One region of the Pontibacillus sp. ALD_SL1 genome, then DNA from elsewhere that is predicted to be linked to it. Evidence: riboswitches for the same ligand, from Rfam matches in the RefSeq annotation. Region 1 holds a riboswitch; the other holds the start of a gene.

Region 1 (6,302 bases):
TGGGAACCTCTCCGCAACTGTGGCACAGCAGCCGATTGAGATTGGGAAACTAGCGGTTCAAGCTGGGGATGATGTTCTTCAAGGAAAAGAAGTTGAAGACACGATTCCTGTACCGCTTAAGCTCGTGACGGAAGAGAATGTAGAGGAATAAAAGTGTTATAAACATACAGGTCTTAGGCAGTAAACTGTCTAAGACCTGTTTTTTGTATTAACTTCTTAACTGGTTTTTAAAGAACAAAACAGTCTCTAGTTCATCCTCCCGATCTTCAAATAAATAAAGCTCTTTCCCAACAGCAACTGCAAATTCAACATACGCATTTCCTTCAGCTGTAATCAAATTCTCGCATACCGTCACATCAGCTTTACTTTTATAAGCCGGATTAAAGCAAGTCGGGAATTCTTCTATTTCAATAGAGGTGGAATACTCTCTTTCTCGTAAAACAGAGCTGGCCCCTAAGAAAGTAGAAGCTCCGCAAATCGCTGCGATCCACTTGCTGCTCCGATCAAATTCTTGAATAAGTTGGGAGATCTTACTTTCTTCTAAAAGTGGCTCAGGATCTCCTCCAGGAATGATTAAAAGATCATAATCTTCCCCGCTGCATTCGTCTATCGTTTTGGTTACTTTTACAGTAAATTGACCGCTGTGCCTCACTTCGGATTGGAGAGCCGTGGTTTCAACCTCGCAATCTGTAACGCTTAGTATGTAGGAAAGGGGGCTTATCTCCCATTCGACATAACCATCGTATAATAAGAATAATGCTTTCAATGGACCAATCCTTTCTGAGGTTATTTAACAATATATAGAAAATTTTAGCACATCTAATTAATGCTTGCTTACATCTTTTTAGAAAAATAAGGAAGGTTATTTCTTCTGCGATATGGAACGAATATCTATAGATTTGTAGAAAGTAATAAAAAGAAGGGGTAATAATTTGGAAACAAAAATATTGTGGGAGCATATCGAACAATCGGGAAGTGAATATTTAAAGATTAGTGTAGATGAAAAGAACGTTACGGCTCAAGGGGTTGTGCTATTTGCAACAAAAAAAGATATTCATCATATTACATATAGCATCATAATGGATCAAAATTGGCTTACTAGACGTGTTGATATAAAAGAAGAAGGAACTCAACGAGTCTTATCCTTATACTCAGATGGTAAAGGGAATTGGCGGGCCGGAGATGAGCCTTTATTAGAAATGCAAGGCGCAATTGATGTAGACCTCTCAATGACGCCATTTTCTAATACTTTACCAATCAATCGTTTTAATTGGGATGAAGGACAAGAGCGGGAATTGGATATGGTTTATGTTGAAGTTCCAGGATTTAAATTAGTAAAGGTAAAGCAACACTACACATTTTTAGGGAACGAAGGAGATCTAAGGAAGTTTTGATATCAATGCAGGGACTATGAAACCGTGATTACGGTAGATGAGGATGGAATCGTATCAGAATATCCAGGGGTTTTCGTGCGAAAGTATTAAATGCTTTGACTTTGGATATCTTTGCTTCTGTTCATTAGAGATGCTAGATGATAAGGTGTCCAGAATAGAAGACAGGTATCAAGATGGGTGAAAGCGATCATGGATAAACTTAAAACCACTCAGCAAAACAAAAAAGGAAAGATACGCTCAGTAATTGATAGCTTCCTAGAAAGTTGCATTAGTACCGGATGTCTAGTCCCTATTATCTTTGCTTCATTTATTACAGGAGTCTTCTTATGGATCATTTAATGTGTGTGTGTTTGTTTTTTCAAAGCTAGATTAGGGGGGAATGTTTTCCTTATATGGCATGCTTCCGTTACTTCTACATATGGCAAAGGTGGTTCGGGAAATTGCGAGACTCCTGCGGCAGGAGTAGCCTAGTAAATGAAAGCGGAAGTTCGACTAAGATCGTCACGTCCTGTGACAACATCGAACGACCCCACGTCGTGTGGGGCCGCGGAAAGCGAGTGATTTCCCGAACCACCTTACACTTATTCTAAGCAAACGGAAGCATATTCCCATTTTGGAACCCTCTTGTTAATTCCCCCATACTTACTGAATGATCAGGAATAAATCCACCCTATTCAGGGAAAACAGAAACCAAGATCATTCGATTAAAGGAGAGGGACCATGGAGGAAAAGAAGACCTATCAACAACGACTAAAAAACTTAAACCCCGCACGTGCCATAGAACGAGGCCGAGCTTATTTCTCTGAAAAAGAATTTGGAGAAAAAGTACGCGCCTACAGCGGTCGCCTAGGAAAGAAAGGCGTATACTACAGCTTGCTCCTTTTCTACGCATTTAAAAATCCTGATACACCGAAGAAGGCGAAGTTAACGATTGCCGGTGCGCTTGGATACTTAATCTTACCAGTTGATGCAATCCCCGATTTAATCCCAGCCGTTGGGTTTGCTGATGATAGTGCCGTAATTATTTACGCAGTGTACCAGGTGTTGTCACATATTAACGATGATGTGCGCGCTCAAGCGAAGGAACGCGTGAAGAAGCTATTCGGCGATTCGATTGATGTGGATGAGCTAGAGGATCCTAAGGAATCGGACCGCCCGGCTGAAGGATAATCAACAAGACTTTTCTGAGTAAGGTTACTTAGAAAAGTCTTTTTCTGTATGATGGAAGTAGATTGAAATTCGGGAAGGGCGTGGGAATGATGTTTGAATGGGCATACGTCCCGGACTGGTATGTGTGGATGACAGCGGTTGTGGTCGTTCTATTTATTGCAGCGACGGAGTATTTCTTAAGGTAGGATGACGCTTCTAGACAGCCGTGTTGTTGACAGTTGTTAAAAAATAATGGTATAGTTTCTAACCATAATATAATAATAACTCTCTCTGACAATAGAGGCGCGAGTATGATGAGTAGCTTTCCGGAGGACAATGGGGCCAGCGAAGGAAAGGGAAAGGCAGATCGCCGAGATAGAGAATAGCCATTCTATTCTTTGTTGGGCTGGTATTGAACAAATGCCAGACTGTCGCAATGCTAAGGTTGTGGAGCACTATTGAAGAGATGTTGTACATATCTTCAAGGTCTATTTCTAGAAGAACCGTATGAACATCGCTTCATACGGTTTTTTTGTGTTGCAGAGGAGACAAAAGGAGATTTATAGATGCAAACAGTAGAAGTGAACGTACAAACGGATATGGAAATCGGTGGGGTGAGTACAGGGAAGTTAGTCGAAGAATATGGAACGCCGCTTATGGTTTATGATGAAGGGATGATCCGTCGTCATGCCCGTGCCTTCCGCGGGGCGTTTAAGTCGAGCGGTCTCGATTTCCAGGTGGCTTATGCGAGCAAAGCGTTCTTGTGTAAAGAGATGGCGCGCTTAGCTAAACAAGAGAAGCTATCCCTTGATGTGGTCTCAGGCGGAGAATTATATACGGCACTCCAAGCAGGATTCCCAGCAAGTCGCATTCATTTTCACGGTAACAACAAATCAGAAGAGGAATTAACGATGGCACTTGATGCTGAAATTGGGTGCTTTGTTGTTGATAACTTTCTAGAGATTGAAATGCTTCATGACCTTGCTAGCAAGCGCGAGCAACATGTGAACATTTTGCTAAGAGTGACGCCAGGGGTGGAAGCTCATACGCATGAATACATTATGACGGGGCAGGAAGACTCGAAGTTCGGATTTGGTTTATCGAACGGCCAGGCAGAAACGGCGGTCCAGATTGCTACTCGTAAACCTCACTATAACCTGTTAGGCATCCATTCTCATATTGGATCACAAATGTTTGAAACAGACGGATTCGACCAGGCGATTCAGATCTTAACTGGTTTTGTCTATCAGATGAAAAAGAAATACGGTCTTGAATTACCGGTTCTAAACGTAGGTGGTGGATTTGGCGTTCGGTACACAGAAGACGATCAGCCAATGGCCATCTCTGAATACGTTGAAGCTATTTCTGAAAGTGTGAAAAAGCACTATACCGACCATGAGCTGTCCTTCCCTGAAGTATGGATTGAACCAGGTAGAAGTATGGTGGCAGAAGCGGGAACGACGTTGTATAAAGTCGGCTCGAAGAAAATCATCCCGGACCTCCGTACGTATATCACGGTCGATGGAGGAATGACGGATAATATTCGTCCGGCCCTTTATCAGGCAAGGTACCAGGCGATGCTAGCCAATCGTCCTGATGAAAAGCCGACGGAACTCGTGAGTGTAGCCGGGAAGTGCTGTGAATCAGGTGATATGCTAATCTGGGATTTAATGCTCCCACCTACGAATTACGGGGATATCTTGGCTGTCTTTAGTACAGGAGCATACGGGTATTCGATGGCAAGTAACTATAACCGCATTCCGCGTCCGGCTGTCGTGTTTGCAAAAGACGGGGAGTCTCGTGTTGTGATTGAGCGGGAGACGTTTGAGGATTTGGTGCAGAAGGATCAGTAGATATATGGCCCTATGTGTTCTCAAGTAAAATTCGTTATGGTAAGCTGTGTTTACCATCTTTTGGATACAATAAAATGTTACAGATGGTAAAGTGGTAAATACAGCGAATACATATGAGGATGAAAACACACTCCTTGAAGGTTTCTTCATTATTATAGATATCGCGAGGGGATGAACTTTGGGGAGAGTAGGGGGCTTTATAATATGTTGCGAAAAGTGAATATGGTTTTGCCGGCTATGGTGCTCGGTCTATGCTTGTATCATTTTATTATTAGTCCTATAGACTGGCCGATTGAAATCACGTTTTCTTTAATAGCATTAATGAATTTTTTTCTTGGTCTTGAAGAATTTAGAGACAGGAAGAAACTACGAGGTGGTATATATTTTTTCACCTCCCTCGTTCTTGTAACGGGAGTAATTGTCGATGTAGTTCGAGAAACCATGTAATACTATAGAAGAGCGGCCTCGTCAGGTTTAATAGACGAGGCCGCTTTTTTCTAGCTTATTATGCGGTTTTCTTAGTAGGATCCTGTTTATCTTCCGACTTATCCACAACCGCAGCTCCTACGATATCGCCAAATACGTTCGATGCTGTACCTGCCATACCAATCAGAACGTCAACACCTGCAATCAGTGCAACAATCTCAAGGGGTAAGTTGAACATCGTTAAGACAGCTGAGAGTGTCACAAGTCCAGCTGCTGGAACGCCTGCTGTCCCGACAGATAGAAGTGTACCAATCACAACGATTGTGAAGAAGTCGCCGACAGACAAGGATAAGTTTGTAATGTTCGCTGCGAACACGATCGACACACCCATGCGAAGAGCGCCACCGTCGGAGTTAAACACCGCACCCAGCGGAAGTGTGAAGTGAGCGACGCGCTCTGATATACCAGCTTTCTTCGCCGTATCAATCGCAACTGGTAGAGTAGCGACACTGCTTGAAGTGAAGAAGGCTGTCGTATAAGCGTCCTTCGTTGCCGAGAAGAAGGGCTTTAACGGGTGACCAGATAGCTTTAGGAATGTTGTATAAACAAGCGCCCAAAGAACAGCAACCCCTGCATAAAAGACAGCCGTAAAGCTAAGTAAGGACTGAAGCGTCTCCCAACCTTGGCCACCAAATGAAGAAGCGCTAATTCCGAAGATCCCAATTGGGGCGTATAGAAGAACGCCATTTAAAAGTTTATAAAAGAGTTCATTCAGAGCCTGGAAGAACCGATCTAACAGCTCACCGTATCCTTTCATCTTCTCTTCACTAGAGAATTTCATCGTCGAGATTGCAATACCGATGATTACAGATAAGAAAAGAATCGACATGAGATCACCATTCACAAACGGTGCTACGATATTATCAGGAATAATATTCATTAACACATCGCCAAATGAAGGCGTATCTGGTTTATCAACGTCTGCATTTGGAAGCTCCAGATTCTTACCCGGGTCGACTAAGAAAGCAAGCCCCAGTCCAATAAACACCGCTGCAGCTGTTGTCGCAATGTAGTAAAGGATCAATTTTCCACCCATGCGACCGAGTGTAGGTAAGTTCATCTGATCCACCGCCAGTACCACTGTTAAGAAGATAACCGGAATGGCAATGAGTTTTAATAGATTGATTAGTAGATCTCCAAGTGGCTTAACCGCCGTTGCCTGTTCGCCGATGGCTAAGGCTAGCAGTGTACCTGCTAGAAATCCGATAAACATCTTAAGCACGAAAGATGTTTCTATGTATTTGTTAAAGAGTGTTTTCAACGCGTTTCCTCCTTTTTCTTTTTAATAAAAACGACGTAAGATGTCCTTACGAATTTTATCATGGATTGTACAGAAGAGATAGCTGTCTCCTTTAGAAAGAAGGGTGCGGAAAGCAAAACGAGTGGAGGAATATTTTACTAGGTGGTAAATGCAAGATTC
Region 2 (6,302 bases), 1.8 Mb from region 1:
AAGCCAACCCGTGTTCCCCATTGAGAACGTTTTTCCATAAATAGCCCTCCCCTTCACCAGTCTTCTCCTGCGTTACAAGCATATGCTTATAATACCAGGAGAATGTGTGGTTTTTTCTTTTTTTCAGACTTTTCTTACTAATTAGCTGTCTTTATTCTAACCAGTCCAACTCAGCTTGTAAAGTAATATTTAAAATTTTCAGATATTTACAATTAGGCTTTTTATCCTATGCCTATTTTTCTAACCAAACCTGTTCCCCACAGGAAAGCGAGTGGTTTCCAGGCCCACCTTACACTCTACTAAAGCAAACGGAAACATTCTCTCAACTTCGGATATTCAATAATCCTGCCCTTATGTGGAACTAAGGCAGGTCTTAGTTGAGCAATAAAAAAAACCCCGTCATGTAGGTTACATAACGGGATTCACACATCTATGCAGTTTTGGAATCATTCACTTCTGAATAATTGCTTTTTGGATTAATTGCAAATACAACAAGTACTACAATCAACAGGGTAATAACAAGGGATAGCAAAGTACTAGATGTCATGCCATAAACCACATAACCAACAGAAGTGGCAGCGGCACTAATTAAGGCATAAGGCAACTGTGTCATGACGTGGTCAATGTGATTTGATCCTGCACCTGTAGAAGATAGGATTGATGTGTCTGAAATCGGTGAACAGTGATCTCCAAACACACTTCCGGCTAATACGGCTGCTAAAGCAGGTAAGAACATGCTTACGTCAGTGTTTGCTGCGATATTACCTGCAATCGGAAGCATAATTCCAAATGTTCCCCATGATGTTCCTGTGGCGAAGGCCATTCCTCCTGAAACTAAGAAAACGAGTAGTGGTAAATATGATGCCTGAATGTTTAGAGATTCAAATTGAGCTGCTAGAAACTTACCTGTCTCAAGCTCACCAATAATAGCCCCAATCATCCATGCAAAGACTAAAATATAAATAGCTGGCATCATTGCTTTAGAACCTTCAAGGCTAACTTTGCTAAGCGATGACTTTTCGCCTGATTGGGCTACATAAAGAACAAATCCACTTAGTGCGGCAAATAAGCCACCAGCGAATAATGAGCGGTTTACATTTGTATTCTTGAAGATTTCAAGGATGGTTACGTTTCCTTCTGTTCCTTGAATTCCAGTAATCACCATGGCAATGACAGTAGCCGCAATTAATACAATAATAGGAACAATCAAGTGATAGACGCGTCCGTTATGGACATCTTTAAATTCATTGTTCAAATCCCCAGGAACGTCTTTCGTTTGGTCAACAAGTTCCCCTTCAAATTCAGCTTTTTGCTCATGTTTCTTCATGGCTCCAATATCAAACTTGCGATAAATGGTTAAGAACACAAGTAAAATAGCTGCGAACACATATAAATTCATTGGAATCATTTTAACAAAGGCTTCTAAGCCACTAAACTGAGTTAATTCATTTGTTGCAATAATAGTTCCAATTGTACCAATGATATAGGCACCCCAACTTGAAATCGGTGAGATCACCGTAATTGGTGCTGATGTGGAATCAATCAAGTACGCTAACTTCGCTCTAGAAACTTTATAACGATCTGTTAATGGGCGAGCTACTTGTCCTATTGCCAAGCTATTAAAGTAATCGTCAATGAAAATAATAATACCTAATACAGCTGGCATAGTTTGAGCACCCTTACGTGTTTTAACACGTTGGATCGCCCACTCTCCAAATGCACGACTTCCTCCGGAAGCGGTCATAAAGGCTGTTGTAATTCCTAACAAGATTAAGAAACTGAGTAAGAATAAATTCCCTAAATTAAGCGCGCCATCTACATAGAAAATCGTATAGAATTGTGTCCATATTTCAGATAGCGTTGCGGATATTGAAAAATCATGGAGCATGAAAGCACCAAGTAATATTCCTACTCCTAATGAGATAAGCACTCGCCTTGTAACTAAGACTAAGACAAGCATAACAAGTGGTGGAATAAGTGAGTAAATCGTTCCTTCCATCTTTTCGTTCCCTCCGTATTTTAAATAATGGTCTCCTTCGTGTTTCAGGCCTGATGTCTTTCGAAGGAAAGGAACGATGGACATGACGATGCAAGTACTGTCGAGCACAGATTGGTGTGGTAATCTGGCTTTAGATGCAGAAGAGTAAGAGGAAATAAAAAAAACAGCAAATAATGATAGAGAAAATAACCTATCATTACTTGCTGTTTATCGCAAATAATATTGTTATCCTCCATCTCGATCAGTAGCGCATCATGCAATCCAACGTTCGGTTTGCATGACAGTACATTCTCTATTCGGGAATGCACCAGCGTAAGGAAGGGGACCCTTCGTTACACTTCGGCAAGTAGCCCTTTCGCCAGTTCTCATTGTTGTCATCCTCAAACTGGGTACTAATGCTAAATGCGCCTCTACCTCATCGATATGATAAGGGTAGATGAAATTCAATTTTTGTGTAAGACAAGTATTATCTTAACAAGATTTTATGGTCCTGGCAAGGGGTTTGTTGGAACTTCAATAGATGGATTCATTCCACCGCCACCACCATTGTAGAAATCAGGTACTTTCCCAATAATCACATTATGCGCAATAGGAACTTCTGTATTCACTGTAATCATCTTTGTAGAAAAAGGGAGAAGAACCTGTAAGTTGACTTCAACCCTCAAATCAATATCGACAACTAGCATATTAATGCCGTATTCTTTTTCTTCTTTTACAGCATCTGCTTTTACATTTCCAATGTAAGTGAAATGGACAGGAATCTCCGGTCCTAGGTTTGATAATAATGTATTTCCAGTAGCTTGCCCTAAAGGAATTCGGGCAATGGTTCGTTTGTCTTGGACAACCTCAGTATTCGTCTCCTCAGGTTTGTCAATGTCAACATCATAGGATATACCAGGGTCAGGGTCTTCGCCTTCACCTAACCTTGTTAAGTATTGATTTACACGAAATAACGTATCGCGGGTAACTTTATTGATCGCTGCTGAGTTGAAGCCAGCGGACACTACATTTCCCTGATCATCGTAAGTATACTGGACTAAATCATTCACATTCAGGTCTTCTGCCATCTTCTTACTGACGGTTTCTGCAATGGCTTCTTTCGCAAATTGTTCGGTTCTCGCCTCTGCGATCTCCATAATCTTTGGCTCGATCCCTTTATTTATAATCCATAAGCTTACAAAAGTGCTTATGAGAAAAAACATGAACGTTATAATAAATATCTGCCTGGCTGGAGGTGGTGCCATTGAACCTTTTCTTCTATTTCTACCCATAATAAAAACCCCCTCTCCTCAATCTTATGCAAGATGAGGACAGGGTTTGACTGTTTTATTACGTTTTTCCCACCAACGTAGTGTCACATTCTGTAATGACGATATTCAGAGCTTTACTTAAATCTAATTCATAATATGAGTGAACTGAACGTCCATTTTCTTCTAAAATTCTCACGTGAGGACGGTCGCTTATGTTCTCATTTTGCTTTGACACTATACCTTTTCGTCCATCACTTAAACTAACACTCAAGCCATTTGGGTACACAGCAACACTTCTTCGGAAGGCTTGAATCATATGTAAATCAAACTTTGTCCCGGCACCTCCGTATAAAATCTCAAGACCTTCGTGAGGGAGCATAGCTCTTCTATACACTCGGTTACTTGTAACTGCATCAAAAACATCTGCAATTGCCAAGATTTTAGCGTAGTAATGAATATCTTTGTCGCACAGCCCCCTTGGATATCCAGAGCCATCCAGCCGCTCATGGTGTTGAAATGCACAATGTGCCGCTACCAAGGGGACACTAGGTACTGATCGAAGCATATTAAAACCAGCTTCTGAATGCTCTTTAATAAGCTCAAATTCATCATCGCTTAAAGAACCTGGTTTAAACAGTACTTCCCTTGGGACTTGAACTTTACCAACATCGTGCAGAATAGCTCCAAACCCTAGCTCTTCAAGTTTCTTCGGATTTAAACCGAGTTCTGTTCCCAATGCTAACGTATAGATCGTTACATTTAGAGAGTGTGTAAAGATATAATCATCGTATGTAAACACGTCTGATAATAAAGAAATAGCTCGATCATGCCTCTGTATATCCGATAATATCTTTCGAACTACCTCTTTCATCTTCTCCCCAGTACGATCGAAAATAAAAGAATCTTGTAGAGTATTTGAAGATTTGACTTTATCAAACGTATCCGTAATACGATGGATAGCTTGATTCCTAACTTGATCTGTAATCGGAAATTCAGTCACGATATCATCCGTGACTTCGTCTTCTATGTAAACATATGTAATCCCCATGTCGTTTAATCGTTCGATCATTTTTAGAGTCAACGACACACCTGAATGGATTAAGACCTTTCCCTTTTCGTTATGGATCGGTTTTGCCAATTCATGACCAGGTTCTAAGGAAAACGTTGATAGCAATCGCATTCTACCCCAACCTTATACCAAACTTAACTCCTCAATTCTTTATAGCTATGTACACCGAGAGAATTTGAAGTAGATCTACAAACTCCCTCGTACTGAATATAGTTAAGACTCTTCTCTTACCAATCTTAACATAGCTTCTTTACCAATCATTCCTTCTTCCCAACCAAAGGCTTTTGAGCCTATGGTAACCTTTTCTAGAGGCGCTTCTAGTAGATCTTGTATACTTCTCACCCCCACTGCTCTCCCAGCTATAACGTTTCGATCACCTAACTTCTCATTTAATAGGTCTACATCTAATGCCCCACACATAATGTATCCTTTTTCATGAGTCACAACTAACAAGTTGGTTTTTGGTAAAACAACAGAAACAGCTGTAAACGGAACACCCTCAATCCATACAGGCTCTACCGTAACCATCGTGATCCACTCCCTTCTGCTACAATTTATGAAAATAGCAGAAGAAAGTGCATTATTTATGGCATTTGCTTAAGAGTTTCAAGCAATAGGTCACGAAGCAACTCTGGCATAAAATATTCTTTTTTTGGACTATTTGCAATTTCAGGAAGCAAACGACCAAAAGTAAAGGTATCAGCTGTAGCGACAGAGTACGTACGAGTTGGATCAATTCTTTCTCCATCAATGGTGACTTTTGTAACGTATTCTTGGTCATCTTGAGCTTTTCTGCTTTGCACGTCCACTCCATCAAACACCATGCGTCCTATCACTTCGCCCCTAAACCCAAATCCTTTGAGCTTTAGCTCCATAAAACGTTTCGCGTGTGATTGACGAATGACTTCCATAAGCTGATCCCCTTTAAGTTCCACCTTACAAGGATTCATGGGATGAGGACATTTTCGGTGGATATCTCCTCTAGTAACAGGTCCTTGAGGAAACCCTTCCAACAACACTCCCGCATTTAACATGGCTACATCAGCACCCGTCCAGTCCTTGAGCGTCCTAACGAACCCTTTCATCACCTCAGACGTTTCGAACCATGTTGCATCCTGATTTTGGCTTAATTCTGCTACCGTCTCATGCAACATATGGGAAGCTCGCTTAGAATAATATTCTACAAGCTGCTCTGTCTCCTTATCCTCATCCTGCATCTCAAGCGAATAGGCGCTAGCAGATTTATGGCTTAGCTTTCGATTGAACTGATCCCACTTAAAGGCAACCTGACCAACATACATGCCATGCTTACCAGCCGCCGATAGCAAAGTACCATTAATATACTCACCATCTTTAAATAAATGGTGGGTATGACCACCGATAATCACATCAACCGAATCATAGCGATTGGCAATTGCTTCGTCATCGTTAATCCCTAGATGGGATAATAACACAATAATATCAGCTTTCTTTTCGATCTCTTCTAATAACTCATCAAGCTTATCAAAAGGGGAAACGACTTCCCACCCCATTTGCTTGTAGAATGTATAGAACGGTGCTGTAAGTCCAATTACCGCAATCTTGGTTCCATTAGACGTTGTCTGAATAGAATAGGGATTTAACCATGCGGGGTCAGGAGCATTTATGGTTGATAGGTTTGCACATATTACATCAAATGTTGCTTCATCATACAGAGTATACAAATCTTCGTGCGTTAGAGTAATCCCTTCGTTATTCCCCAAAGTAACCCAGTTATAACCTGCTTTATTTAGTAAATCTATATTTGCTTTTCCCATCATTGCTTCTGAAATTGGATGAAAGCGATCTACGTGATCTCCTACATCCAACAGAAACATATCTTCTTTCATCTTTTCATGGTGATTTCGCCGTTCTTTCCAATGGCCTACAATTCGAGGCCAGTTTTCAAAATGGCTATGTAAATCATTTGTGTAGTAAAGATAAATATTTTCCGTCATCTAATCGA

The links. Region 1 has a riboswitch for lysine ahead of lysA (diaminopimelate decarboxylase). Riboswitches for the same ligand answer to the same signal wherever they lie in the genome.
Region 2: linked by a shared signal. The riboswitch ahead of IMZ31_RS15325 (Na+/H+ antiporter NhaC family protein) and the one ahead of lysA (diaminopimelate decarboxylase) in region 1 are both predicted to bind lysine.

The regions. Positions count from the first base shown of each region.
Region 1 is NZ_CP062974.1:967,218-973,519, forward strand. It holds gene rbsB (ribose ABC transporter substrate-binding protein RbsB) at 1-151, shown strand, start outside; gene IMZ31_RS04900 (DJ-1/PfpI family protein) at 209-766, opposite strand; gene IMZ31_RS04905 (putative glycolipid-binding domain-containing protein) at 933-1,394, shown strand; gene IMZ31_RS04910 (YkvA family protein) at 2,115-2,564, shown strand; lysine riboswitch at 2,834-3,009, shown strand; gene lysA (diaminopimelate decarboxylase) at 3,110-4,396, shown strand; gene IMZ31_RS04920 (hypothetical protein) at 4,601-4,843, shown strand; gene IMZ31_RS04925 (dicarboxylate/amino acid:cation symporter) at 4,902-6,143, opposite strand.
Region 2 is NZ_CP062974.1:3,019,095-3,025,396, forward strand. It holds gene IMZ31_RS15320 (sodium-dependent transporter) at 1-38, opposite strand, end outside; gene IMZ31_RS15325 (Na+/H+ antiporter NhaC family protein) at 431-1,999, opposite strand; lysine riboswitch at 2,237-2,420, opposite strand; gene yunB (sporulation protein YunB) at 2,482-3,270, opposite strand; gene IMZ31_RS15335 (HD-GYP domain-containing protein) at 3,329-4,429, opposite strand; gene IMZ31_RS15340 (YunC family protein) at 4,532-4,846, opposite strand; gene IMZ31_RS15345 (bifunctional metallophosphatase/5'-nucleotidase) at 4,903-6,294, opposite strand.